Regions from separate parts of the Clostridium sp. CM042 genome, predicted to be linked through region 1. Evidence: riboswitches for the same ligand, from Rfam matches in the RefSeq annotation. Region 1 holds a riboswitch; each other region holds the start of a gene.

The links. A riboswitch is a leader RNA that binds a small molecule or an ion and turns the genes downstream of it on or off. The one in region 1 is predicted to bind cobalamin.
Region 2: it holds a riboswitch for cobalamin, as region 1 does, so the genes downstream of both, ACWJJ7_RS07865 (sirohydrochlorin cobaltochelatase) here and cbiQ (cobalt ECF transporter T component CbiQ) in region 1, are expected to answer to the same signal.
Region 3: it holds a riboswitch for cobalamin, as region 1 does, so the genes downstream of both, ACWJJ7_RS15550 (cobyric acid synthase) here and cbiQ (cobalt ECF transporter T component CbiQ) in region 1, are expected to answer to the same signal.
Region 4: it holds a riboswitch for cobalamin, as region 1 does, so the genes downstream of both, cobU (bifunctional adenosylcobinamide kinase/adenosylcobinamide-phosphate guanylyltransferase) here and cbiQ (cobalt ECF transporter T component CbiQ) in region 1, are expected to answer to the same signal.

The regions. Positions count from the first base shown of each region.
Region 1 covers NZ_CM143646.1:1,935,706-1,943,167, reverse strand. The annotation lists gene ACWJJ7_RS09180 (nitrite/sulfite reductase) at 1-1,415, shown strand, start outside; gene ACWJJ7_RS09175 (CidA/LrgA family protein) at 2,000-2,353, shown strand; gene ACWJJ7_RS09170 (LrgB family protein) at 2,346-3,050, shown strand; gene ACWJJ7_RS09165 (hypothetical protein) at 3,135-3,701, shown strand; gene sigG (RNA polymerase sporulation sigma factor SigG) at 3,971-4,744, shown strand; cobalamin riboswitch at 4,914-5,092, shown strand; gene cbiQ (cobalt ECF transporter T component CbiQ) at 5,432-6,199, shown strand; gene ACWJJ7_RS09150 (energy-coupling factor ABC transporter ATP-binding protein) at 6,212-7,039, shown strand; gene ACWJJ7_RS09145 (energy-coupling factor ABC transporter permease) at 7,103-7,462, shown strand, end outside.
Region 2 covers NZ_CM143646.1:1,658,175-1,665,636, forward strand. The annotation lists gene cbiD (cobalt-precorrin-5B (C(1))-methyltransferase CbiD) at 1-816, opposite strand, end outside; gene ACWJJ7_RS07850 (precorrin-8X methylmutase) at 909-1,535, opposite strand; gene ACWJJ7_RS07855 (cobyrinate a,c-diamide synthase) at 1,617-2,942, opposite strand; gene ACWJJ7_RS07860 (pyridoxal phosphate-dependent aminotransferase) at 2,984-4,102, opposite strand; gene ACWJJ7_RS07865 (sirohydrochlorin cobaltochelatase) at 4,141-4,974, opposite strand; cobalamin riboswitch at 5,120-5,304, opposite strand; gene ACWJJ7_RS07870 (transposase) at 5,508-6,419, shown strand; gene cobS (adenosylcobinamide-GDP ribazoletransferase) at 6,673-7,425, opposite strand.
Region 3 covers NZ_CM143646.1:3,250,949-3,258,410, reverse strand. The annotation lists gene hemA (glutamyl-tRNA reductase) at 1-232, opposite strand, end outside; gene cbiB (adenosylcobinamide-phosphate synthase CbiB) at 263-1,213, opposite strand; gene ACWJJ7_RS15550 (cobyric acid synthase) at 1,294-2,787, opposite strand; cobalamin riboswitch at 2,924-3,107, opposite strand; gene trmB (tRNA (guanosine(46)-N7)-methyltransferase TrmB) at 3,330-3,983, opposite strand; gene ACWJJ7_RS15540 (site-2 protease family protein) at 4,031-4,648, opposite strand; gene ACWJJ7_RS15535 (hypothetical protein) at 4,942-5,988, opposite strand; gene ACWJJ7_RS15530 (phosphodiester glycosidase family protein) at 6,035-7,060, opposite strand; gene ACWJJ7_RS15525 (PhoH family protein) at 7,223-7,462, opposite strand, start outside.
Region 4 covers NZ_CM143646.1:1,029,389-1,036,850, forward strand. The annotation lists gene ACWJJ7_RS04840 (O-antigen ligase family protein) at 60-1,199, opposite strand; gene ACWJJ7_RS04845 (heme ABC transporter ATP-binding protein) at 1,523-2,287, opposite strand; gene ACWJJ7_RS04850 (FecCD family ABC transporter permease) at 2,288-3,340, opposite strand; gene ACWJJ7_RS04855 (ABC transporter substrate-binding protein) at 3,357-4,304, opposite strand; gene cobU (bifunctional adenosylcobinamide kinase/adenosylcobinamide-phosphate guanylyltransferase) at 4,339-4,899, opposite strand; cobalamin riboswitch at 5,062-5,241, opposite strand; gene ACWJJ7_RS04865 (penicillin-binding transpeptidase domain-containing protein) at 5,319-7,391, opposite strand.

The DNA of each region.
Region 1 (7,462 bases):
GTGGCAAGAAATTTATGATAAGATTTAGAATACCATCAGGAATAGCTTCTATAAAAGATCTTAAATTAATATATGAATTTGCACAAAGATATAAATTAGATAGTATACATCTAACTACTCGTCAGGCAATACAACTACATGGAATTACTATTGATGAAGTTTGTGATTCAATGGAAGAAGGTATAAAGAAAGGGTTATATTCAAGGGGATCCGGCGGTAATTTTCCTAGAAATGTGTCAGTCTCACCGCTATCTGGAGTAGAGGAAAAAGATGTGTTTGATGTCTCACCTTATGCAACTGCTGTAGGCGACCATTTTTTAAGTAAGATATATACATATAAACTTCCAAGAAAATTTAAAGTTGCATTTTCAAGTAATGAAAAAGATGAGGCACATGTAACTGCTACTGATTTGGGATTTTTAGCGGTTAAAGAAAATGGAACGGAATATTTTAAAGTATATTTAGGTGGTGGAATGGGGAACAATTCAAAACTCTCTGCGAAGAGAGAACAGTTAATTAAGCCAGAAGATATTTTATATCATGTTGAAGCAATAACAGATCTTTTTATTAATGAAGGCGACCACATTAACAAAGGAAGAGCTCGCGTAAGATATATTATGGAAAGAATGGGCGAGGAGAAATTTGTGAACTGCTATAATAGTTATTTGGAAAAAGTTAAGACTAGAGAAAATTTAAAAATCAAGGTAGAAACCAAAATCTACGACAAAGTTGGAATTGAAACCTCGATGCGAAGTCCAAGACTATTTACTCAAAAACAAAAGGGATTATACAGTGTGTATGTACATCCAATAGGTGGGCAATTAAAAAGTGAGCATTTGAAACTAATAATAGATAAAATAGAAGTCATGAATGAAGTAGAGATAAGACTAGCTATGTCAGAGGGGTTATACATTAGAAATTTGAATGGGAAAGAAGCTGAAATATTTCTTGAGCTAACAGATAAAATGGGCGGAAATACTTCACTGGAATGTTCTATTGCTTGTATAGGAGTTCCTACTTGTCAGATGGGGATTTTAGAAAGTCAGCATACTTTAAGGGAAATACTAAGCTATTTTAAAGAAAATAATTTAACAAAAGATATATTGCCTCGTGTTCATATATCAGGATGTCCTAATTCTTGTTCTGTACACGAAATAGGAACAATTGGGTTTTGCGGTAAAAAGAAAAAGGTTCAAGATGAGCTTATAAATGTATTCGAATTACATTTTGGGGGAGAGCTTGGGATAGGTAAAACAAAGCTAGGTAAATATTACGGTGATGTTAAGCAAGCTGAGGTACCAAAATTTTTATTTGAACTTGCGAGTGCTGCATCTAATGATAATAAAGGCTTCACTAGTTGGGCTGAAAAAAATGCATATGAGGTTAATGAAATTATAAATAAATATATAGTATAGGGATTTATTCCTATACTGATATTTATTTGTGGAGATAATATTAACAATGAGGTAATATGGATGATTGCTATCTTTTTTGTTAGAAAAGTGGTTAATTAAGATGTAACGGTTGGAAGTAAGTGTTGTTTATGATAATAGAGTTTTGATTAGAAAAAGTAAGTATATGATAGAGTTTGATATTAATTATATTATGATTATCGTTTACTAAGTACTAGCCTTCTATGGGTTGCTTTTGACCGCTAGTTAAAAAAATGGTATACCTAAGAAGACTAGTTGATATAATTGTGAAGAAAGTAACTAATTACTAGTAAATTATATTAATATTTAATTAAGGGGTGATAAATTTTGATTACTGATAAATTATTTTAAAAAACTTTATTGAAAAATATGTTTTCTGATCCATTTGAAATTAAGTTTTGGGATGGGAGTCTTATTATTTGCTAAAGGTGTAAATAATGATTTACCTCTGACAAGAGATTACATTTATAAATAGGTAAAAATTTTATAATCTTTAATAAGAAAAGTACATAAATAGATTTTTGAATTATGTGCATGACAACATTTTATAATAAGTAGGTGAAATAATGAAGTACTTAAGACAATTAATGATTATTTTGATTCCATATATTGTTGGAACTATATTACAAATTATATTCAAATTGCCAATTCCGGGGGCGGTTATTGGACTTATTTTACTGTTTTTGGGGCTGCAAATAGGAATAGTTAAGATTGAAATGATAGAAGAAGTTTGTGAGTTCCTTCTATCAAATATGTCTTTTTTCTTTATTCCCGCTGGAGTAGGTCTAATGACAGCATTTGGTGTATTAAAAGGAAAATGGATACCATTTATAATTATAGTTGTTCTTTCCACATGTTTAGTTTGGATTGTAACAGCGCTCGTAGTCAAATTTTTAAGGAAAGGACGTTTATATGAATGATTTAATTACTTCACCAGTTTTTGGTGTAATAATATCCCTTATTGCTTATGAAATTGGGATTTACATAAAGAAGAAAGGGAAACTTTCAATTTTCAATCCACTATTGATAGCCATTATTATATTAATATTTTTTTTGACAAAGCTACATATTAAATATGAAGACTATAATAATGGAGGTAAAATAATTTCATTTTTTTTATATCCTGCTACAGTGTCATTAGCTTTGCCGATGTATAAGAAATTCTCTTTATTTAAAAAAAATGCTATTCCAATACTTATAGGAATTTTCAGTGGTGCTATTTCTGGTATTGTATGTGTAGTATTTCTTTCTAAATTATTTGGGATTTCCAATGTACTTATTGAATCTTTAATACCTAAGTCTATAACAACGCCTATAGGAATAGCGTTGTCAAATCAATTAGGTGGACTTTCATCAATTACAGTTGTAGCTATAATAATGACAGGTGTTGTAGGCTCAATTGTAGGACCGTTTTTATATAAAATTTTTAAAGTTAATGATAAAGTTGCCCTAGGAATTGCCATGGGAGCATCTTCTCATGCACTGGGAACAGCAAGGGCTATGGAAATAGGAGAAACAGAGGGAGCGATGAGTGGTATAACTATGGCTATTTCAGGAATTGTAGCTGTCCTTTTATATCCTCTTTTATGGAATATGTTTCTTGCGTTCTTAAAATAATTTCTTGAAATACGCTATATTTTGGATTCGATCAAATTAAGTTTATATATATAGTGTATGTATGATTAAGGAGGTTTTTTCATTATGAAAAAAAATGAGATTATAGGTCCACTAAATAAATTAATTGATTCAATAGACAATTTATTATCTGATGAAAAGGAGCAAAAACTAAGGAGTAAGTTGGGAAAAGAAATACGCAAATGTATTTTTACAGATGATATAGTTAAAAAACTTAATGAAAGCGATTTTTCAGGATTGGTTGCGCAAGAAGAAGAAATACAGGTACTTTTTTCTATGATATTTCCTGTTTTCATTGAGAAAGAAGATGTTATATTTAGGTTGTATAAGCATAAAATTGAAGTCGATTTATCAGATGAAATGAGTGATAGATATATTTACATATTTTCAGATGGGAGACTTACATCAGGTTTGTTTAAATGTTTCAAGCTTTATGATGATGAATATATTTATGGAATAAAAAAGATAATAAATATTATTCCAAGTCTTAGAGAAACTATAAAAGAGGAACTAGTAAATCTGGATAAAAGTGAAAAATTTAATAAACAAAAAATGGGCAATTTTAAGAACAGAGAAATAGTAGCTAAAAAGAATTTTAATGAATTAATAGATAGCTTAAATAAGTTTAAGTAATGCGTAGAATTAAAGAAATTGCGATGCTGCAATATTAAAGACTTCAGTAGGAGATTTATACTCCCACTGAAGTTTTCTTTTAATTTTTCTCTAACTACTTAACTAGAGTGGATATAGATACGTTGTTATGTATGCTTTTCAAATCAAAATATATAAATGAAAAAACAAGATATATAATTAATAAAATGATATAAGGTTGTCTGTAGTATAAAAAGCAAACCATAAGGACATAATTTAGAAGCAATTACTCTGAAGGGAATGATGACCTTATGGTATTCAATAAAGTAGAAATATGTGGTGTAGATACTTCGAAATTACCTGTACTAAAAGAAAAGGAAATGAAAGAGCTACTATTTAGGATACAAAATGGCGAGTATGAGTGTAGAGAAAAATTTATTAAAGGAAACTTAAGATTGGTTTTAAGTGTGATAAAGCACTTTAATAATCGAGGAGAAAACGTAGATGATTTATTTCAAGTTGGCTGTATTGGTTTAATGAAGTCCATTGATAATTTTGATCTAAGTCTAAATGTTAGATTTTCAACATATGCAGTTCCTATGATTATTGGGGAAATAAGAAGATATTTAAGAGATAATAACTCAATAAGGGTTAGTAGATCATTAAGGGATATTGCATATAAAGCATTACAAGTTAGAGACAGATTGGTGAATAAAGACAATAAAGAGCCTACTGTAACTGAAATAGCAAAAGAATTAGAATTACCAAGGGAAGACGTAGTGTTTGCTTTAGATGCTATACAAAATCCTGTATCTTTATTTGAACCAATTTATCACGCTGGTGGAGATGAAATTTATGTAATGGATCAAATAAGTGACACAAAAAATTTAGATGATAATTGGCTTGAAAATATATCAATTAAAGAGGCAATGAAAAAATTAAATGTTAGAGAAAAGTTAATCTTAAATTTAAGGTTCTTCGATGGAAGAACTCAAATGGAAGTAGCAGGTGAGATAGGTATATCCCAAGCACAAGTTTCTAGACTGGAAAAAACTGCATTAAAGCACATGAGAAAGTATGTATAGGGTCCCCTAGTGGGTCCCTTTTTTTTATTGTAGCATTTATTTCAGAATACAGTATAATGTATTATTTTGTGAAAATTTGAAAAATATTATCTTTTTGCAACTAAAGTAGTTGATTTTTTGTAATAATAAGCTTATTATGTATTGAGACATGCGTGAAAGAATTATAAAAATTAAATAATAAAATATAGGGTTAATTAAGATTAATTAAAAGGGAATCAGGTTAAAATCCTGAACTATCTCGTAGCTGTAATAGATGAATTTAAGTGCATTATGCCACTCGTAAACGGGGAAGGCGTACTTAAATAATGATTCTTGAGTCAGAATACCGGCCTATATTTTTGCACTAAAAACTCTACGAGTGATAGAGAAGGCTTTATAATGAAAATTTGTTTGTTGATTTTATATGATTAAGCATATTTTTGAATCGTTTCCTTCTAACGCTTTAGTTAGAAGGCTTTTTGTTTTGTAGACAGGCCTATATTATGAACTGTCAAAACGGGTCTATAACATCATTAGGCAGAATATCATCGTTTTGGCCTGTTGCGTCAATGCAATTAGAGTTAAATTATCTGGACTTGGAGTTTTAAATCAGATTGTCTGTGTCATTGTTTACTATGCTTCATCCGTTAATTATTCTGAATTATTCCAGAATGCTGCCATGGGGTAAAAATTTAAAGGAGATGTTAAATGGGCAAAATTGATTTTTATGCTTATACTTCTAAAATCAGACACTGGAATGCTACTTTTAAAGTATCTCTTTCTGCTGCGATACTGATTCTTTGTATTGTGTTGGAAAACCCCTATGTATCCGTTGTGGTCATTATTGCAATGGCCTACCTGACTATTGTAAAAGGAGAGCTTCCAGTAAACGAATACTTGTCAATACTGGCGATTCCAATCATCTTTATCCTCCTTGGCACTTTTACAATTGCTATTGATTTTTCAAAGCAGCCGATGGGGCAGTATAACATGTATCTTGGCTTCTGCTATGTGTTTACTTCCCAGGCAAAGCTTAAGGAAGTGGCATTTTTGATTCTGAAGGTTTTTGCAGCTATCAGTGCCCTACAGATGATGACACTGTCGACTCCATCTTCCGAGATTATCTATGTGCTTCGAAAGGCACATGTGCCAAAGATTATTGTAGAGCTGATGAACCTCATTTATCGTTACATTTTCATTTTAATGGATGTCTATACTAAAATGAAAAATTCTGCAGAATCCCGTCAGGGCTACTGTGATTTTAAAACTTCCTGCTATACATTTGGAAGCATTGCAAGCAATATGCTGGTTATTTCGTTGAAAAAGGCAAACGCTTATTATGATGCCATGGAGGCTAGAGGCTATGATGGAGATCTTATATTTTTGGATGAAGATAAAAAGGTAGAGACAATACAGATAGCCTCTGCAGTAGCATTTATAATTTTTTTGATTCTGATATGGGGCGTTACAAGATAGAAAGGAGCTATTATGGGGAAATCAATATTAAAGGTCGAAGATCTATACTACGTCTACGGAAATGGCAAGTCTGCATTGGACGGCGTAAGTGTGGATATCTATGAAGGTGAGAAAATCGCCGTCATTGGTTCCAATGGATCTGGAAAATCTACATTTTTCTTGAACATAAACGGTGTATTTACACCTGAACAGGGAAAAATAATTTACCGGGGTACTATCGTTAATAAAAAGAATTTAAAAGGACTTCGAAAAAATATCGGAATTGTATTTCAAGATGCGGACAATCAAATAATCGCATCTACAGTTAGGGCAGAAGTTGGATTCGGGCCGATGAATTTAAAGCTTCCAAAAGAGGAAGTACTCAAGCGAGTTGAGGAATCACTAGCATACATGAACATATCAGATTTCAAGGATCGTCCGCCACACTATTTGAGTGGCGGTGAAAAGAAGCGCGTCACCATTGCGGGCATCATTGCTATGAAACCAGAAATCATTATCTTTGATGAACCGACTGCATCACTGGACCCTTTAAATGCACTGATGTTAGAAGAAGTTTTGGCCAAGCTTGGTTCAGAGGGCAAGACAATGCTCATTTCCACCCATGATGTAGATTTCGCATACCGATGGGCTAAGCGAATCCTTGTATTCTGCCAAGGGAAAATTATCGCTGATGGAACACCTTTAGAGATTTTTCAAAACACAGAAATTTTGAAACAGGCAAATCTAAAACAGCCAACCGTGCTGGAAATCTATGAATTACTTGTAGAAAAACATCTGTTGGAAGATACTAAAGCCTATCCGAAAAGTACGCAAGAGTTCAAGGAAATGTTTGAAAAATAGTTGGATTTTCTAGGCGTTTTAGCTTAGATTAATATAAATTAAAAACAATAGAGGAGGAAAAGAATGAATCAGAAAGAAAAGAAAATTGTCTTTATTGCGATTGCTTTCGCATTAATTTTCGGGGTAGCCCCGGCAGCTAATGCAATGCACATCATGGAAGGGTACCTTCCACCAAAATCCTGTATTATATGGGGTGTTATATGCGTTCCATTCTTAGTAGCAGGTTACTTATCAATTAAGAAAACATTAGCAAAGAACCGTAAATCCATCACTATTCTTGCTATGTCAGGCGCATTCATTTTCGTGCTTTCATCTTTAAAGATTCCGTCAGTAACAGGAAGTTGCTCACATATGACGGGTACTGGACTTGGTGCAATCTTATTCGGACCAATGGCAGTCAGCATACTGGGGATCATTGTACTA
Region 2 (7,462 bases), 280 kb from region 1:
GTGAGTTTGAAAACATCCTGCTGCAATTTTACTTACCTTTCCTATATGTCCTACTAAAATTACACTTTCTACTTCTTTTTCCATACAACTGTTTAGTGCAAATCCTATAAAGTTTGAAATCATTACTATATTGTCAGTTTCAAGGCCTACCTGCGTCGCCATATCCTCTCCCATATTTCCAAAAACCAAGGTGAGATTTTTATGCCCCGCAGCTACTTTTTGACATATTTCTATATGTATAGATTGTGTGAGAGCTTCCTCTGACATCGGCGTTACAATACCTGTAGTTCCGAGTATTGATACACCACCTTCAATGCCAAGTCTAGGATTAAATGTTTTTTTAGCTACTTCTTCCCCTTTAGGTACAAATACAGTTATTATAATCCCAGAGGCCTTGGGAAGTACCTGTTTCACTTCTTTTTCTATCATTTTTCTAGGTATCGGGTTTATTGCCCATTCCCCTTTAGGTACGTACAATCCTTCCCCTCTAACTACTCCAACGCCTTTTCCACCTTTTAGAGTATATCCTGACTCTGCTTTATCAGCCCTTGCCCATATTTCCATACCATTGGTTGCATCAGGGTCATCTCCCCCATCCTTTATAATACAACACTCAGCAAAATTTTCTCCTTTTACTACCTTATATATTGGAAGTAATAATTCTATACCCTTTGGGGTGTCTATTCTTATTTCGTCTATTTCAGTATCATAAAATAAGATTTGCGTGGCAGCTTTTGCGGCCCCAGCAGCGCAAGATCCAGTGGTATATCCGCATCTAAGTTTTTTACCATTACTATTAACATATAAATTCAGCATTATTATGTACCCCCTGTTAAGTTTCTTATTCATTTAAAGATACCTAACATTTATTTCAAAATGCCTAATAACTATGAAACTCCAGTAGATTACTAACTTCTATCTACTATCATGTACATCAGTGCATTTAAAATAGATGCAGCAACTGTGCTTCCACCTTTTCTTCCTCGCACTGTTATCATTGGAAGATCTAATTTTTCAATTTCTTTCTTAGATTCTGCTGCTCCAACAAAACCTATAGGTGCTGCCAATATAAATTTAGCATTACACTTTCCTTCCTGGATTAATTCCTTTAATCTAAACAAAGCTGTAGGTGCATTACCAAATATGAAAAATTCTACTCCATCATCTACCGCTTTTTCAACTGCTGCCATAGATCGAGTTATGTGACGCGCTTTTGCTATCTCTGCCACTTTTTCATCGCTTACATAGCATAAAGCCTTACAATTTAAATCTTTAAGAGCTTTTTTGTTTATACCTGCCAGCGCCATTTTTGTATCAGTATAAATGGTAGCTCCTTTTTTAAGTAACTCTACAGCCGCGTCTATTGCTCCATCCCTAATATAAACTATGTTTTTATAATCGAAATCTGCTGTAGTATGTATTACTCTTTTAATTATTGAAAGCTCTCTGCTAGAAAATTTATTTTCTCCCATTTCTTCTCCAATAATTTCAAAGCTTTTTTTTTCTATATCCATAGGAATCTTTATATAATCCATATTTTAATCTCCTTTTCTTTTAATTTAAATAAGTGTTCCAATAAGTAGGCAATAGGTAGGGACGGTTAATAACTAATTAACCTATTTGAAAATCTCGTTAAACCATTGTAAGTTTCCAAAAAAATGCACATGTCCATAAGCTGCTATAGTATTTTTTTTAACATATCCACATTGCCAATTTTTCTTGTTTCCATCATAACCTTCTTTAGAAAGCTTAAATACCTTTTCTTCAGATAAATTAACAAAAGATTTATGAAACTCATGACAGTTTATACTCATATTTTGTGATAAAATCTTATTTTCTACCTCTACCTTTATTTCTGCATACCCAAAGTTCTGAAGTTTTTTTGTTAAGGTGTAATACCCCTTAAAAAAGCCAACGGTATTATGTGATATTTCTTCTTTGCCTTGCAGTTTTTCTCCCTCAGTAAGGTACATTAATCCTCCACATTCAGCATAACAGTGCAGCCCATTATCAAGAGCTTTTTTTATACTGCCAAGCATTGATGTATTTTCAGATAGCTCCTTTATAAAAACCTCAGGGTACCCTCCACCTATATAAAGAAAATCAATATTGCTAGGTATCTTCTTATCTTTAATTGGACTAAAATATATAACTTGTCCCATTTCCTCTAGAAGCTCTAAGTTTTCTTTATAATAAAAACTAAAGGCCTTGTCATAAGCTACAGCTATCCTTTTCCCCTTATTCTCCACATGGAAATCATCTACATACCTTTCACTTTCTTTAAATTGTTCTAATAATAGATCCATATCCAAATGCTTTTCTAATAACTTGGCACAGATTTCAATTTTCTCATCTAGATCCTCTAATTCACTGCTTTGAATTAGCCCTAAGTGCCTACTTTCCAAGCTTAATCGTTCATCTTTTGGAAGATAGCCTAACACCTTCAAGTTACAGTTTTCTTTAATTGCTGCCTTAAGTAGCTTATAATAATTTTCTGTTATGTTGTTTAGTATTATGCCCTTTATATTCGAGTCTTTGAAATTCGCTATTCCATTAATTTCTGCACAAAGGGTTGCTACCTGAGCCTTTGGAGACAATACAAGTATGATAGGCAAATCTAAAACCTTTGACACGTGATACGTAGAATAGGATGTATCTATGCCTTTTCCATCATATAAACCCATTACGCCTTCAACTACTCCCAAGTCTCCGCATCCTCTAGAAAAACTAGCCTTAACTCCCGCCTCCCCCATAAGATATAAATCCAAATTTCTAGAATCTTTACCGGTTATCTTTGTATGAAAAGCTGAGTCTATATAATCAGGTCCTACTTTATACCCTTGTATCTCAAATCCCCTATTTTTAAACGCTTTCATAATTCCGAGTGTTACTGTGGTTTTACCACCACCACTTGAATTCGAAGCTATGACTATACTCTTCATTTATATTCACATCCTTTTGCGGACTGTCCTCTAACGTGCAATTAGTTGTTAACTGTCCCCAATGTTTTCACTATCAATTCTAAGTTTTTCAAACACTGAATCACTTTTCCATTCCTATCATTATCCTTAATAGCAAGCCTTACATATTGTTTATCTAGTCCTCTAAAATTGTCTGCTTTTCTTATAACAAATCCTTGAGCTATACATAGTTTATAAAGTGTCTCTGCGTCTAATCCTTTTAATTTGCATAATACATAATTTCCATAGGTTAAATAGACTTTATTTATAAATGAAATATTTTCAAGTGATCTTATAAACCTAGGCCTTTCGCCACTTATCCACTCTTTGCTTTTTTCAATATAAACATTATCTTTTAACACATGGAGTGCAGCGACTTCTGCAAAACAGTTTATGTTCCAGGGGTTTTGTTTTTCTTTAATTTTTTTTAATAAGTCTACGTTACTACTTATTCCATACCCAAATCTTATACCAGGCATCGCAAAAAATTTGGTTAATGCTCTTATTATAAATAAACATTTGTATGTTTTAACTTTTTCACTGAAACTATGCTGTGAATCTCCAGTAAATTCTATAAAAGCCTCATCTATTATTATGACTTTGTCATTACGCTCACAATATTCAAGAATTTGTTGAAACTCAGCCTTATTTATGATATTGCCATTGGGATTATTTGGATTACCTAAAACCACACCTTCTACACTCTGTAATTTATTAAGAATATCCTCATAATCATAGGAAAGTTCAGCATATTCATGCTTTAATAAGGTATTCTCATTAATCTTCTCTTTTAAGTAAGAATACTCTATACTACAATTCCACTTTTTAGCATCAATTTCGTACTCTACAAACGATGGCACCACAATTAGTAAACTTTTATGACAAGCTATAACTAAGTCAATTATTTCTGCAGCCCCATTTCCTAAAACAAAATACTCTTTTGGGCAATTAATATATTCTTTTAATCCTTTCAACACCTCCCTATATTGAATATCTGGATATCTTGTTAAAGCATCTACTGCTTCACTAATGTTATCAGTGAAGCTACTCGGAACCCCTAATGGATTAATATTAGAACTGTAATCTATTAATTCTCGACCCTCAAGTAATCCATTAGTATAAACATCTCCACCATGTATCATTGAATACCTTCCTTTCTACTTGTAACTTACGCAGAATTTTAATTTCCCTTATGTGTTTTCCCTACATTCTTAAACTTTTCATTAATTACATCATTAATATGCTGTATATATATATCTTGAACGTCACTATTTTCTCCTAACCCATGCAGATAAATTTTAACTTTAAACCCTTTTGCCTCTAAAATACTCTTCCAGGAGTCTTCGGTGTCTCCCGCCATGTCATTCTTGGCATGATCCCCCGCTACGAGCAGTAGTGGCATTAAAGTGACTTCGCTAATACCCTGAGCAGCAACATTAGGTATTACTCTATCCAAAGTTGGATACCCTTCCACGGTTGCTACATGAACATTGTTAAATCCTCTATCCCTTAAAACGCTTTCAAAACAGCAATATACTGCATTTGCAATATGGTTTGTACCATGACCCATCAAAATTACTGTATCCTCTGGTTGCAATTGCTTTGAGAGAGCGTCTACCATTATTGAGTAATCATCTGGCACGCCTAATTCTTCTCCCTTAAAACATATAAGCGGTCTTCCTATTACTATATTCTCAAATGTTTTAAATTCTTTATATCTATTAACTACATTATTTATATAATCAAATTCTACTCCAGGAATAACATGCAAAGGCTGAACAATTACCTCATTATATCCTTCGGTCTTTAACTTTTCCAAAGCTTCTTCTGGAGTATCTACATGAATATTATCCCTATTTTTAAGCACTCTAAGAATAATATGTGAAGTAAATGCTCTTCTTATATCATACCCTTCAAAAGTATGTCTTATTTTTTCTTCTATTGCATCGATAGTTACTTTTCTTGCATCTTCATGTGTTGTTCCAAAACTTACAATTAAAATTGCCTTCTTCATTTCGTTCATCCACCTTACTAAATATTTTCCTAAATTCCTCATAACATTTACATATAATGCTTTTTAAAACAAAAAAAATAGTACGCATGCGATAGCGACTACTTTTTAATTAATCCATAATTAAATAGTTCTTTCCCTCCGAAAGCTTGTTAACATCATTTAGGCAGGTCTCCTGGCTTTTGATTCTTCCTTTAATTATCCCTCCTCATTTTTAATTTACGAAGTGGCATTTAAAAGTTTTTCATCAATTACAGTAGCGGGGGCTGCTGTGGATTTAAACCACATTCCCTTTTCACCTATTTCAAGGCACCTAAAATTATATTCAATTTTACTATTAATTCTAATAATATTATATTTAAGCCTTACTGTCAATATTTAGAGTGTAAACTTAAATTTAATAAATAAAAAAATAATTAGGGACGGTTAGCAACTATTTAAATCATTTATATATTAGCTTAAGATTATGCCTATGAATATCGTCCCGATTTATAGGCAATAATTCAAATAAAACTCTATGAGGAAAGGTGATTTAAATGCCACGAAAAGCAAGAGAAAAAACAGATGACTCGATATTTCATATTATGTGCAAAAGTATAAGCGAAATAAATTTATTCAAGGATAATGAGGATAAGAATAAGTATTTATCACTTGTAAAGAAGTATAAATCTCTCTATAATTTTAAAATCTACGGTTACTGTCTTATGGATAACCATTCACATTTAATGATTGATGCTAATGGTACTGATATATCAAAAGTAATGCATGGAATAAATTTTTCTTATGCAATGTACTTTAATAAAAAATATAAAAGGGAAGGACATCTTTTTAAAGATAGGTTTAAGGGTAAAATAGTTAATAATGAACGATATTTGAAGACTTTATCTCTATATATACACAATAATCCTACGGATATAGATGAATATAAAAATTGTCCTGAAAAATATGCTTTTTCTAGTCTAGCCATATTTTTAGGAAAAAGGCATGATTCTTTTAAATTAGTTGATTATAGATTTATTATGAGTTCTTTTGGTAATAACCTAAAAAGTGCAAGAAAAAATTACTATAATCTTGTCTTTCGCTGTAACAGAGAAAAATTAAAACAAGAAATAGAATTTAAAGATGAAAAAACAGAGTATAAATTTGAACGAAAGATACTTGTAAGAAACTTTAAGCCAGAAGATATAATAGAATTTATAGCGTCAAAGATGAATGTATCAAAGACTCATCTTTATATGAAGTACAGTAGAAATCTTGTACGAGCAAAAGCGTTAACAGTTGTCCTAATGAGGAGCCTCTGTAATTTTAAATCTAGCGATATATCCAGCACTCTTGGAAACATTACACAGGCTAGAGTATCTAGCTTAAGCACTATTGGCATCGAATTAATTGGAACAGAAGAAAAATACGAGAATATTATCATGGATTTTATTAAATGTTATGCTTAGTAATAATTTATTAATCTCTTGTAGTAAATAAAAAAATTTAAAATACGATATATGTATTTATATTTAATAAACTTGGACAAGCATTCAAAATAAAACATTTCACTAATATATAATATAAAAATAATTAAAATAATCGTTCAATAAATTAATTCAACGATAAAAAGGTACAAGTTTTCATAAACAACTTGTACCAAAAAGAAGATAAATAATTGTTAACCGTCCCTATTTAGCTTAATTTATTGCTATATTTAGCTTAATTTATTGCTATAAATAAAATCATAGTTAGAATTTCAACTAATTCATTATTGGCTCCCAAGCTATCTCCCGTAAGTCCTGTAATTTTACTCTCGCAAAACTTATTAAAGAAATAACTTAAAAGTAACGCTGAAACTATCAATATAATACTTTTATTAAATCCTATTAATAAAGTTCCAAATGCAATAGTTATAATACCTGAAATTACCACCCTTGTAATGTCAATATTTCCAATAAATATATTGCCTGAGCCTGTTTCTTTAGCATTTTTCCCAATAAAAGATATAAAAACAACGGTAAATCTTGCAATTATTGGCGTTGCAATTAATATGAGTGGTAGATTCATTCCTATGATAGTGCAGACCGCTGCATATCGTGCTAACATATCAAATACTATAGCAATAGTAGCGTAAGTTCCTACTGTGCTATCCTTCATAATTTCTATTATTTTATATTTATCACCTTTAAACGAAAAGAAACCATCACAGGTATCTCCAAGTCCATCTACATGTAATCCTCCAGTAATAACTATTGGTATAATAACTACAAATATTGCTGTAATATTTACCGGTAGCACTTTTATTAATATATAATAAATTATCCACTGGACAATCCCTATAAATAATCCTACCATGGGGAAAAATATGGATCCACGCCTAAAGTTTTCTTTGTCACAGTTTAAACTTTTATTTATAGGTATTCGTGTAAAAAATTGGAAAAACAGTAAAAAGTCATTTAAATATTCTCTCATTTTATTTGCTCGCAAAGACGTATCCTTGCAAAGCTCA
Region 3 (7,462 bases), 1.3 Mb from region 1:
CACACTTTATTAAATTCTTATCCCAATTTAACGCCTTAAAAATCTTATCAACAATATCTTCATCCTTAGATTTAAAATATATCTCTGTCCTGTTACAGGTACTTAAAATAACTGCCTCTTCACAAATATTTAAAAGTTCCTCTAAGCACTTTCCTTGGCGTTTTGGTATAATTGAAAGTTTTTCTCTAATTTCTATTTTCACATCATGCTTTAGCCCTATAAGTTGTATCATTATATCATCTCCAAAAATACATCACTATTACTAATATTTCATATATACGCATATTTCATATAACATGCATATTATTATTAAATAAAACATTGCCCCATACATTAATTTTATTGTATCTATTATATGTTCTTTTCCCAAATCGTTTATTTTGTTTCCTATTGTTGGTTTATACATTTTTTCTCCAAAATATTCATTCGTACCACCTAGTCTAACTCCCATAGCTCCTGCTGCTGCTCCTTCTGGATAAGCACAATTAGGACTTTTATGATTTTTTCTATCTCTTATCATCACTTTTATACTGCAAGCAATATTTCCTCGAACCAGTGGTGCTGCCAAACAGATTAAAAATCCTGTTATTCTTGCTGGTATAAAATTAAATACATCGTCTGTTTTAGCTGGAAAGAACCCAATATATTTATATTTTTCATTCATATATCCAAGCATTGAATCCATTGTATTTATGCCCTTATACATCATAGCTAAAGGTGCTCCCCCTAATATTGCATAAAGAATAGGGGCTATAACACCATCTGCTGTATTCTCTGCAATTGTCTCCACATCCGCTCTTACTATTTCATATTCAGTAAGGGTCTTTGTATCTCTCCCTACAAGGTATGACAATTTAACTCTTGCGTCATAAATATCATTATTAACTAAAGAATCATAAACCTTTTTACCTTCTTTATGAAGGCATCTAGCAGCTATTGTTGTCCAAAGCAATATTATATTGAGAATATGGTACAACCAAAAAAACTTATTAGAAATTCTCAAAATTATAAAAGGCACTAAAAAACTAGAAAGTGCTACTATAACTACAATAATTCCGCCAAAAACTTTAATTTGACCATTAGTTTTACATATCGTTCTGCCTAACTTATCTAATTTAGAAATAAGTTTTCCTATATAAATCACCGGATGTTTAAACCAATATGGATCTCCAATTAATAAGTCTAACATTACCGCTAAAATTAAATCTATTATGTTCATCTGAAATAGTATTGCCATTTTAATTCCTCACTATCTTATACTGTTATAATTTTTTAAATAGTTGTTAACTGTCCCTAACTTTCTCTTTTTATTCCTATGATTTTATAGATTGAATCCATGTCTACATTATCTCTAACTATATCTGCTAGCTTGTCTAATTCTTTTTCTCTTAGATTTTCATAAACCTTAGATTTTTTAGGTTCCATAGCTTTTTTTACCCTTAAAGTATTAATCATATGTTCTCTAAACTCTACTCCATCTAAAACTCCATGAATATATGTACCCATAACATTTCCACCTGCATTTATCGCTCCATCGAAGGATGACGTATCAGAACCATTCTTATCATAGATTTCAAAAAGTGGTTTTGCATTATGACCATATTTACAAATTCCCATATGTATTTCGTAACCATAAGTTTCTAGACTAGTATCCCTAATGTTAATGCTACGAGCCTTTACTCTTGTAGTTATTTTCTCATCTTCAAATATTGTGTCTATGTCTAAAAGCTTCATACCATCTGTTTCTTTTGAATTTCCCTCTAAGCAATTAGGGTCACTTAAGCTATTTCCTAGCATTTGATATCCTCCACAAATACCTAATACGTTACCTTCTACACTATATTGCTGAATCGCTTCTGCAAGTCCCGAATTTCTTAAAGAAATTAAATCATCAATAGTATTTTTAGTTCCCGGTATGATAAGCAAGTCTGGAGTGCCCAATTCTCCTTTAGTTGTAACAAATCTAACTGATACATCTTCTTCAGCCTTTAAGGCATCTAAATCCGTGAAATTTGATATATGTGGAAGCTTTATTACAGCAATATCAATAGGTGCAGTAATTTTTTTATTAAATTCTACTGCGCCATCTTCATCTTCGAGTTCCAATCTAAAATAAGGAACTACCCCTGCACATGGAATATGTATAATGTCCTCAAGCATTGTAAGTCCTGGCTTTAAGATTTCTAAATCTCCTCTAAACTTATTAATAATAGTGGCTTTAACTCTTTTTTTCTCGACCTCATTAAGCAAAAGCAAAGTCCCTGCTAGTGACGCAAATACTCCACCCTTATCTATATCTCCTGCGAGTATCACAGGGGCATCTATAAGTTCCGCCATTCCCATGTTCACTATATCTCTATCTCTTAAATTAATTTCTGCAGGGCTACCTGCTCCTTCCATTACTATAATATCAAACTTCTTCTCTAATTCTTCAAACTGCTTTTTTAACATGTCTTTGAATTCCAATTTCATATTATGATATTCCATAGCTGTACTATTCCCAAAAACCTTTCCATTAACGATAATTTGGCACTTTTTATCGGAGGTAGGTTTTAATAAAATCGGATTCATATATACCTCTGGCTCCAATCCTGCCGCATAGGCTTGAAGCACCTGCGCACGTCCCATTTCTTTTCCATCCAATGTAATATAAGAATTCAATGACATATTCTGTGACTTAAAAGGACATACTGAAAACCCATCTTGCACAAAAATTCTACAAAGTGCTGTTACTAATATGCTTTTTCCTACTGATGAAGCGGTTCCTTGAACCATTACTTTAGCCATTACTCTTTCTCCTTTCTTCCTGCTTATATTCTTTCTTTGGTACACAACAAAAAAACAGCAAGCTTGCGCACCTGCTGTTATGTACAAATTTTTCATTGCACTAACTTGAATTCTACAGTTCTTTCCCGCCGAAAGCTTAATATTACTAATTTAGGCAGGTCTCCTGGCTCTTGATACACTTTCTCTTATAACTTTCCCTTTCTTGTAGTTATAAAAGATTTTCTCTCAATTACAGTAGCGGGGGCTGCTGTGGAATTACACCACATTCCCTTTTCACCTTACTAATCATCTACTAAAGTAACTGCATCCACTTTATTGGCTGATTAATAAAAGGCACCTAAACAAATCTATTCATTTTTTTACTAATATAATTCATAAGTTTCATTTTTAAAATTTTCAATTTAATACATTTCTATGTAATTAAGTTTATAGCATTATGTTAATCCTGTCAATAAATAAGAATTTAAAATGCTTAAGTCTCATATGGTTATAAGTCATCTCCTTCGGAGCTGCAACAGTTCCGAAGGAGATGCATTAATTCGCTAAATTAATTTTGCTTGTAGAAACATAGCTTTTTTTCCTATTTCTGTGAATTTAGCCTCATATTCTGTAACCACATTATCTTTAAAATCACTTTTATGCAAATCATAAGTTGAAAATAATATCTCAAACCCACATTCTTTGAAATATTCTACCGATTCTTCGAATAACTCTGTATCATCTGTTTTGAACCAAACTTCAGATCCCCGTTTTAAGAATTTCTTATAACTCGTCAAGAACTTAGTATGAGTTAATCTTCTTTTATTATGTCTGTCTTTTGGCCAAGGATTACAAAAATTTATATAAATTCTGCTTATCTCATCTTTTGCAAACACATCATCAATAAGCATTATGTTCATTGGCATAAGACGTACATTTATGTCTTGTGCCCCTTCAATTTCTCTTACTTCTATAACTTTTCTAAGGGCAAATACCAGAACCTCATCTTTTAAATCAATGCCTACAAAATTGATATCAAGATCTCTCCTGGACTTTTCTGATATAAATCTACCTTTACCGCAACCTAGTTCTAGATGAATTTCATTGTTATTTTTAAATTCTTCATTCCATTTTCCTTTGTGATCATATTGGTCAGTTATTACAATATGACTAGTTTCAAGCTCTGGCCTAGCCCAATATTTTTTTCTTAAGCGCATATGTTTTTCTCCTTACATTTATAATTTTTATGAAATTTACTTTTTATTTAAAACATCCCTGCAATATTTAAAAACTGTTTAAATAACCATAACCCTGGTGCTTGCACGATATAAGTAAAAACTGATTGTCCACCAGGTAATATAGGCAATATTAACGCCATAAATATTAAGAATTGATACCTATAAATTGTATCTGGTAAATTGTAAAAAAACTTTGGGAATAAATCCCTAACTATATGAGATCCATCAAAACCCGGTATTGGCACTAAATTAAGAAAAAACAAAATACAATTTAGGTACCCTGTAATTATTAAGATTTGGCTAATAATAGTATATAATCCACCATGAATTGGTGGAATCTTCGAAAATAACACAGTCAGAATTGCAAATACAAACCCTAGAATCAGATTAGCAATTGGGCCTGCAACTGAAACTTTCAAATCATCCTTATAATAATTTTTAAATGCACTAGGATTTGTCTGAACAGGCTTTGCCCAACCAAATCCTACTAATATAATCATAAGAAATCCCATTGGATCTATATGTGCGATCGGATTCAGAGTAAGTCTCCCTTGAAATCGTGGAGTTTTGTCTCCTAACCTATCTGCTACGATAGCATGCGCATACTCATGAAAAGTAAATGCTAATAAAATTGCCGGTATCATCAAAATCTTATTTAATATTTGTTGTGTATCCAAGTTTATTCCTCCTTATATTCCTACATGGTAGGCAATGTTAATCGCTACTCATCTTGTTAATGCATCTTTGACTTGTTATTTTTTAAGATGTCTAATGTACCTATTATAACAAAGTTTATTGTTATTTTGAATTGAATATTCTCAAAGCAAAATAATATATTATCACAACCATATCCTTATGAATTAACTTATATTTTCAGATTATAGAAAAAACCTTATCTTAAAAAGATAAGGTCTTAAATAAAACATCATAGTATCGACTACTTAAAAAGAACAAAAGATACTTCTTTATTATTAACCAATGATACTATTCCCTTAGTATACAATTGCAATAATTCTCCTTTATAGCTAGTTTCAGTTCCAGAACTAATATCTTTTATTACAGCTTTCATTGCATCATTTTGATAGACCTTACCAAGAGATGTAACGAATAAATCATTTTTTTTAGAAGGTTTTTGTAAATCAATTACTTTCCAATTTTCAGTATTTTCTGATGTTTTCCCATAATAAACTTTGCTTACCAAATTATCTTTTAATTCTCCAAGATACACATTGTCATCATCATCAGTGCCTATTAAAGTAAGTTTTTCTACACCTTTAATATTTATAGGTTCCTCAAGGGTGGTAGAATACATTTTATTATAGACTAATCCCTCGTACACCAAATTATCTTCATGGCGCGCTAATGCCATATTACTCACACTCTTTGGTATTGTATCAATTTTTGTCATCTCTTCGTCTCTGTCACTTCTATAGTCTCTGTCAATTCTATATATACTACTGCTACCACCTTCATTTAAAACCTTTATATAAATAACCCCTGTTAAAATTGATACTTGAATATCTTCTACTTCATCATTTGTACCAGTATAGGCTAATTTTCCTATCTTTACTTTTTCACCTTTTTCTACGTCATAAGAATATACTACTAATTTACTAGACTCATCATCACTTTTCTCTACTAAAAACATTCTATTTCTATCTGGAAGCCATTTATAAAAAGAAATTTCACTTCCGTCTTCAGCCTCTATATTTTTAACGCTTCCATTCTTACCATCAGCAATTTTTAATTCTTTATTCTCATAATAGCATAAATATTTAGCACCATAGGATACTAATATATTTTCTGCGTTTGCCGGCAATGTAATATCAATATTTTTTAATTTATCGCTTTTATTTTCATCAATTTTTTCCGTAACCATTTTTGAATCAGTAGCTAAAAAATAATGATCTATATAAAATAGAACTAAACATTGCATGGATAACGAAAATACTATCCATATACTTATTCTTTTCTTCCAACTCATAGTTTCTTCTCCTTTAATTTAAAATGTACTATGCTCAAATTTCACTTTATTGCCTACTCTCCACATAAATAATTGAAGGTATAGATCTTTCTCCATAGCTGTCGCTAGGATTGTTTATAACTTCATCATCATAAAACAAGGTTGAAGAAGAACCTCCATCTAAATTAGTAGCATTATAAGCACCAAACTTATACAATTCGTCTTGTACCTCTCTTAAAGTAGCCCCTAAACTGCCTACCTGTCTACCATCGATAACTAATAATATTATTGCTCCATCTTTTCTTTGTCCAATAGCTGTTCTAGGTGCTATCCCCTGCCCTCCGACACCCGTATTTATAGTTTTCTGTCCATTAACTATAAGTGCCGGACCAAAAGATACCGCTTCCATCACTTCAAGCTCTTTCATTTCTTTAATTGAATGAGCTCCAACTAATAAATTTCCCGATTTAGTAAATGCTACAACCTCTGTTTTTTCATTTTCATTTTTTATATCATTAAAAATTTCTTTACCATTAGACATTATAATTCCTGTTGGATTTGCTCCCGTTCCTGCCCATTTTGTGTCACCAGCTTTATCTGTAAACGCGCCACCATTAACCGCTGCAATTGCATTATTATTTTTTGCAATATCACTAGTTAATTGCCCTTCCCTTAATTGCCCTTCCTGGTTGAGCTTACTACTATACCCTACTTTTAATCTAGTCGCGTCACTGATTACTAACACATGCCCTTTAAATTTTGTCCCTTTAATATCATATCTTTCAATACTATTATCATCTTTATTTTCTACATTTACGCCAGCCAAGTTATCTTGAGCTATAGTTTCCACTACTTGGTCCTTCATAATTTCTTTTATTTTTTCATCGGATAAAAATGATGTTGCTAGCCACTGTAATGAAAGAGTGGTCATTGCTGAACCTACCACTGTAGTCTTTACATTTTTAAACGGACCATAATAAATCATAAATGGGCCTGTAATAGCTGTAAAAGTTAATTCAAATATTATAAAAAATAAAACAAGCGTGCTTTGACTTCTTTTTTTTCTCTTCCCACATTTTTCTATTTTTTTCATCTTTCCCATCCTTTTCTTTATTATGTACTATCATATTATACAATAAAACTATATATTTTAACACATCTTTTAAATGTAATTTTTGTGAATATAAATATCATATGATAAATTAATACAAAAGAGAGTATAAATTTTTATACTCTCTTCTATAGAATTAAATTTTTATAATTTTTTAGAGCCTTCGTATGCTAGGGGCGACCTCTCACATTCATCATATTTCAAAGTTACTTGATAACACAAGTCACTACCCTTCATTTTTTCAGAGGCATAACACAAACCATTTGACCTTGAATCAAGAAAAGGATGGTCTATTTGTTCTGGGTCACCTATAAGAATCAACTTAGTTCCCTCTCCAACTCTAGTTATTATTGCTTTAACTTGTTTTGGCGACAAATTTTGTGC
Region 4 (7,462 bases), 910 kb from region 1:
TTATAACGGCTTAAATTTAATCCATTAGTAATGAAATTATTATAGCTATTATATTTTTCTCACTTGATATTATGTTGTTTTATAAGGGCATTTATTATAGCTGAACTAGCAATAAATAATAACCCAGTTTGTGGTGCAATCATTGTAAAGTCGACCAGTCCATGCCCAATTATTACAGCTTGAATGCCCGCTAGCATTGGAACCAATCTACAATTTTGTGCATGAAGTATCTTTAAATTTCTGAATAAAATAATTTTCATATAGGTATATATGAAAAGCCCGATAGCTCCAAGTGTTGTCATAATAGTAATCCAGATATTATGACCGTGGTATAATGTTGCATAATAGTACCCTTTCATGAAGTTTGCCCCATGGTCAGTTATCCCCATAATTCCCCAACCCGTAAAAGGCTTAAGTTTTATCATTTTTAAACATCCATTCCATATTCCAAAACGACTACTAAATGAGGTATCAAAATCATGTCCGGTTACATTTTTTAACATTTGTGGTGGTACAAAAGAAATTACAGCAGTAAGTATAAATATTGTGATAAACAACCACCTATCTTTTTTATTACCTTTAAGTAGATAAAATATAAAAATACCAAATAATAGCCCTATAAAAGCACCACGAGATCCCGTTAAACACAATGCAATAACAAAGAGGGCTGTTGCTATCTCATAAAATAATTTTGTAGTTTTAGAATTTATGCTACAAAAATAAATACCTACAAGAATCATTATAGCAAACCAGTTCCCCGCTACATTAGGATTTCCAAAGGTGCTATATATTCTACCATTAACTGCTGGCTGAATTGTGCTTTGAAGAAATTCCCCCCAAATATTAAAATTAAAATACTCATATAACACTTTCTCAATAATTCCAAAAATTGCGGAGAACAGAGAAAAAAACACTAAATACATATATATCTTTTCCACCATATTTTCATTTTCACAATAATTTTGCAAAAAAATACTAACACATAGATATATAAAGAGAGCAAAAGATGCAACAATTGATGTAAAACTATAATTTATAACTCCTACTATCAAAGACCAAATAAATAGTAAACAAAGCCCTATATTCCAATGATTTTTATCTATCCTAATTTTTTTAAATAATACCATATATGTAATATATAATAATGGTATTATGGTCGTATAAGGAGAAATGATTGTTAATAAAACTAAAATGCCCATAATAAAGCCACCTTCATCTCTAGTAAATTTTTTTAAGTAAACATAATGATAAGTGCCTAAGAGAATTACCTTATCATTCTGTAAACTGCAATTCCATTAAGTACTAATATACACCTTGTCCCTCTTTCTATTATATACTAGCCTTTGTATTATTGCTTCATTTATTAAAAGAGTATATTATTATTCTACTACATATATGTCTTAAAGCTACACCGACTAAAACATCGTTAGGGTATCATTTTTATTATCTCCCTTCCTCCATTATATCTATTTTCCCACATTGTTTCAAAAAAAACAAATGTAGCAAAGAATTACCTTTGCTACTAAAATGGCATAATAAAAGTCTTTCCCGTTTTAGGATTTTTAGTTATATATACATCTAATCCATAAACTTCTTTAATTATATCTTCTGTTAATACTTCCTCCGGAGTTCCATCTTTGTAGACTCCGCAATCATGCATTAGTATCATATGATTTCCATACGCAGCTGCTATGTTCAAATCATGCAGCACAGCAATAATTGTTATGTTTTTATTTTCATTTAATTGTTTTAATTGTTTCATTATCTCAATTTGCTGATGAATATCTAGGTGAGAAATAGGCTCATCTAAAAGGATTATTCCTGTTTCTTGGGCAATCGCTCTTGCCACTACCACTCGTTGTCTTTCTCCGCCACTTAATGCATTTATGCTTTTATTTCTAAGAGCCCAAGTATTTGTCATTTTCATAGCTTTTTTAGCTATACCCATATCTTTTTCACTTTCTGAGCAGAATCTAGAAATATGGGGGGTCCTTCCCATAAGAACTATATCTTGTACTGAAAAATCGAATTCAATTTCTGTGCTTTGCGGCACCACGGCCATTTTTTTTGCTAAAACCTTTGATTTTATTTGGGTTAAGTCCTTTTCATCAATAAAAACTTCACCTTTTTCAGTTTGGAGTGATTTTGATAATATCCTTAGAAGAGTAGTTTTACCTGATCCATTTGGTCCTAGGATAGTGTGAAATTTCCCTCTTTCTATATTTATGTTAATATTCTTTAATACTTCCTGTTCAAATGAAAAACTTACATTATTTATCTCTATCAATTACATCGCCTTCTTCTTTGTTCTATATAATAAATATATAAAAAATGGCACTCCAAAAATTGAAGTAATAATTCCAACTGGTATTTCTGACGGAGGCACAATTGTTCTTGCAAGAGTATCGCAAATCATTAAAAATATAGCTCCCCCAAGTGCGGAAAATGGTACAACCACCCTGTTGTCTGATCCAAAGATCATTCTAATAGAATGCGGCACTATAAGGCCTACAAAGCCAATTATTCCACTTACAGATACGACTGCTGCCACCATCAAGGTACTTATTACAAGTATATACTTTTTTAATCCATTTACATCTACACCAAGACTTCTAGCACTCTCTTCCCCAAGTAGCATGATATTCAAATCTCTTGAAAATGTAAATATAAATAAAATTGAGGGGACTATTATTATAAATAGTAAAATTACCTCGTTAAAGCCAGCTGTTGAAAAACTTCCCATAGTCCACATAACTATTTTTTCAATATTATCTCTATTAAATGTCATCATTAATGAAATAATAGATGATAACAGATAATTTATAGCAACACCCGATAGTAAAAGTGTGGTAACTGGAACTTTTGTACCGACTCTCGCAATATTATAAACCAAAAAAGTAGTTATTATAGCCCCTATAAAAGCATTGCATGCTACCATGCTCATTCCTAAAAAATTGATTTCATTAAGAAAAACCATGGTTATAGTGGCACCCAGTGCGGCTCCAGACGAAACTCCGAGAATAAAGGGGTCTGCCATTGGATTCTTAAAAATTCCCTGAAAAGAAGTACCAACCACTGAGAGTGCCGCTCCTACTAAACAAGATAAAAGTATTCTAGGAAGTCTTAAATTTAGCAATATGATTGCAGATGTAGGATTAATTCCGTCTAAGGATACAATGTTATTTAATATTGGAATCTTACTTATTATAATTAGGGCTGTCTGTTTTAAAGAAATATCTGCCACCCCAAAATTTGTTGCTACAATTATTACAATTAGGAGTAAAAATATCCCTACTGCAAAAACTCTTCGATAATAACTCTTATTTTCTATAAACGTCATGGTTGTTTAACCCCTTTTATTTGAAAAGTTCAGGATGAACTAATTTAGCAATTGCTTCAAGCCCTTCTGCAAGTCTCGGTCCCTGCCTAACAATAATATTTTCATCAATCTCCAATAATTTACCGTTCTTAACTGCTTTCAAATCTTTGTAACCATTGGTAGCTTTTATACCTTTCTTTGAATCATAGAACTTAGAACAAATTAGCACATCAGGATTTTTTTCTACAAGCTTTTCTACACTGTAGTTCCAACCAACTACGTCACCCGCAGCGTTTTTCCCGCCAGCCATTTCTATTATATCACCTATAAATGTATCTTTTCCTGCTGTGAAATCACCACTCTTGCCGAATCCTGCTACATAATACACTGTTGGCTTCTTAGCATCCTTAACCTTATCAGTTATTTCTGCAACTTTCTTTTTCATGTCTGATATTACTGTCTTTGCTTCTTCATTGGCATTTACAATCTGCCCAAGCTTTGACATTGTATTATATACACCAGTAAAATTCTCTTCGCCATAAAGCACTATAACTTTTATATTAAGATCTTCTAATTTTTTAATAACATCCTTATCAAAATGAGTTGATGCAATAACTACATCAGGTTTTAGTTCAACAATTTTTTCTATACTTGGTTGTAATAAGTCACCAACAGATGCAACCTTAAGTGCCTGAGCTGGGTAATCATCGTAATCACTTCTACCAACTATACTGGACCCTTTACCAAGTGCATACATTCCCTCTGTTATATTTGGTGCAATCGTAATAATCCTTTTAGGTTCTTTTTCAATGGTAACCGTTCTATTATATGAATCAACTACCTTTAGAGGATATACTACAGCATTTGTTTCCTTTTTAGTAGTATTAAGAGACTCTTTATTCTCACCCTTGCTACCACACGCACTAAATACAACACAAACAAAAACAGCTAAAACTAGACCTATTATACTTTTTCTTTTAAACATAAGTTGCCTCCATAAATTTTTATTTTTTAATTACTTATTTAATTTTAATTGGTATACCACAAACCACCATGTGAACTTCCTGAGCCCTTGATGCAATATACTGATTAACTCTACCTGCAATATCTCTAAAAACCCTTGCCATCTTGTATTCTGGTACAATTCCAGAGCCAATTTCGTTAGTTACAAGAATTATTGTTTTTAAGTTTTTTTCTGCTTCGTCAAGAAATACTTCTACCTCTTGTAAAATCCCTTTTTCCATTGCATTTATATCTTGATTATTAAGATCATCAAAATTATCCCCTGCTTCATCAAACATAAGATTTGTAGTCATTATTGTAATACAATCTAATAAAATCGTATCAAACTGCATTTCTTCGTTATAGAATACCTGTTTTAAATTCTTATAGCCTTCAAATGTATACCAAGAAGCTGGTCTTCTTTCTTTATGTTTCTTTACTCTGTCCTTCATTTCATCATCAAACGGGATTGAAGTTGCAATATAAAGTACGCCACCCTTCTCTTCTTTAGCTAGCTTCTCAGCATATGTACTTTTCCCACTCCTTGCGCCACCTGTTATAATTATAATTTTTTTCATAGTATACTCCTTATTATTTTAATAATATATTATTATGTTAAAAAATCAGCAAATAAAAAAACCACACCTCAAGGATGTGGAATAATGCAATTGAATTTTTCACATATTGGATAACCCAATATTATTGTTAAATCACGCATTTTTCATCCTCCCTCCGAAGACTAAAATTTTAAGCATTAGGCAGGTTTACTGGCTTTAGCATCATCTTACTCTCCAACCTTCTCAGTTTCCCAATGGTCCTTTGGATTTCATCCTCTAATACAGTAGCGGTGGGCTGCAGTGGTTTTTTAATCACTTTCCCTTTTAACCCTTGTTACGGGCACCTAAAACAATATTTAATTTTTATTAATTTTACTATGGTTATTGTAACATCAAAAAAATATTAAAGCAATATTAATCATTCTACCTACTTGCTATCACTATTTTGGTGTTTTATTTAAGTAATATTCCATTACTCCTTTTACAATAGGTACCACATGATGACTGCCACCTTTATCTTTAACATTTTCCATTAACATTGATACTACTATTTTAGGACTCGCAGTATCCATACATATAAACCATCCATTTTCTTCTGCTGTTTTATCATTGTCATCTTTCTTAAGTTCTGCTGTTCCAGTTTTACCCGCAAGAGCTTGCCCATCAACTTTTGCCTCATGACCTGTACCATTCGGGTTTTCTATAACTGCAGAAAGATCATCTTTTAGGGTTCCTATATTATTCACAGAAATTACATTAGCTTTCCAAACCTTAGCCTTTACCTTTTCATTCAAGACCTCTAAAGTTGGAGACATAATATTTCCATCGTTAACAACTGTGCTATACGATAGTGCAAGGTGAAGTGGACTCATAAGAACCTCCCCCTGACCATAACCAGTATCTGCTAACGCTACATCATTTTTAATGTTGTTACCATTGGCTACTTGTGAATTAGCTATTGGATAATCTATTGGAAGCTTTTGCCCTATTCCAAAATTGTCACATCCTTTTATAAATTCTTCTTTGCCTATATTAAGAGCTGCCTTTGCAAAATATATGTTATCAGAATATACAAATGCATCCTGCAAATTCACTGACTCTCTCGGTTCACCAACCCTAGTAACCTTATTGAGTCCCCATGATGTATCTGGTTGCCATTCGTTTCCCGGTATGTTAATAAGTTCACTAGGTTTTATCTTCCCTTGATCTAAGCCAACCGCAGCCGTTATCAGTTTAAATGTAGACCCTGGAGAATATACAGCCGTAAATCTATTTTTAAATGGATCCCCTGTTTTTTCCCACTCTGCCTTTTGGGTATTAGAAACATAGGTGGTAATTGCATTTGAATCATATGACGGGGAGCTTACTAAAGCCAATACTTCTCCAGTTTTGGGATTTATTGCCGAACTGGCTCCTGCCTCTTTATTCATTCCTTCATATATTTTCTTCTGTAGTTCACTATCTACTGATAATGTTATATTTTCACCTGCTTTTGATTCTTTTTTAAGAATTACAACCTTATCGTTATTATTTTGTTTTGATATATATATTGTTGCTCCATTTTCACCCTTAAGCCTGTCTTCATAAACCTGTTCAAGACCTGCCTTTCCTATTAAACTAAATGAGTTATACCCCTTACTAGCATTCTTTTGTAGTTCCTCAGCAGTTATCGGCTTAATGTATCCTATAAGCGACCCCAAAGCTTCACCACCTGGATATACTCTACCTTTAGGCTTGTTCTGGATTACCCCATCAAGCTTCATAACTCCATCTATTTTTACTTTTTCAGTGCGTAGTATGTTAATAATCGGTATAAATTGATCAGAATTTTCATTATCCTTTAGTTTATTTTCTATAACTGAAGCATCAATATCTAGTATCTTAGCCATCTGCGATATATTATCATCCTTATTTTTAATAAATGTAATAGGTTTTATTCCAATCGTAACAATTAAATCATTTATTGTATTTATTGCAAGTGGTTTTTTACTCCTATCATAAATTTCTCCACGTATAGCCACTTCTGGCTCTACCCTAACCTTATCTCCCGCTTCCATACTAGGAAATATCATTTTCTCATTCCAGACTAATGTCCACTGCTTTTTGTTGTTAACCTCTTCCTTCACCATAGTTGCCTGGTAGCCTGGCATTTTTAATTGCCCTGCTGCAGTATCCATAACTATAGAAAATGGTATATTTATAGCTTTTTTATTTCCATCCTTAATTTTATCTTCATTGTCCACTTTAATAGATATATTTTTAGCCTCTATTCCACTATAAATAGCATTGTATTTATCTACGAATTCCTTTTCAGTTATTGTTTCCTTAGTTTTAACTGAAAGCATGCTATACATTGTTTTGAAATCCTGCTTTACCCACTTATTCTTATATGTATCAAATGTTTTTGTTGCACTATCCATCTTTGTAAAAAAATTAAACATAAATACTGCCATTACTATTAATATAATCCCTATCGTTGTAAAAAGAATTACTTTTAAGTTTTTTTTCGACATTTTTTTACCACCCCTTACTTATTATAACACTTGAACCGTATAATTAAATAGTACGATTTCTAAAAGTTTAT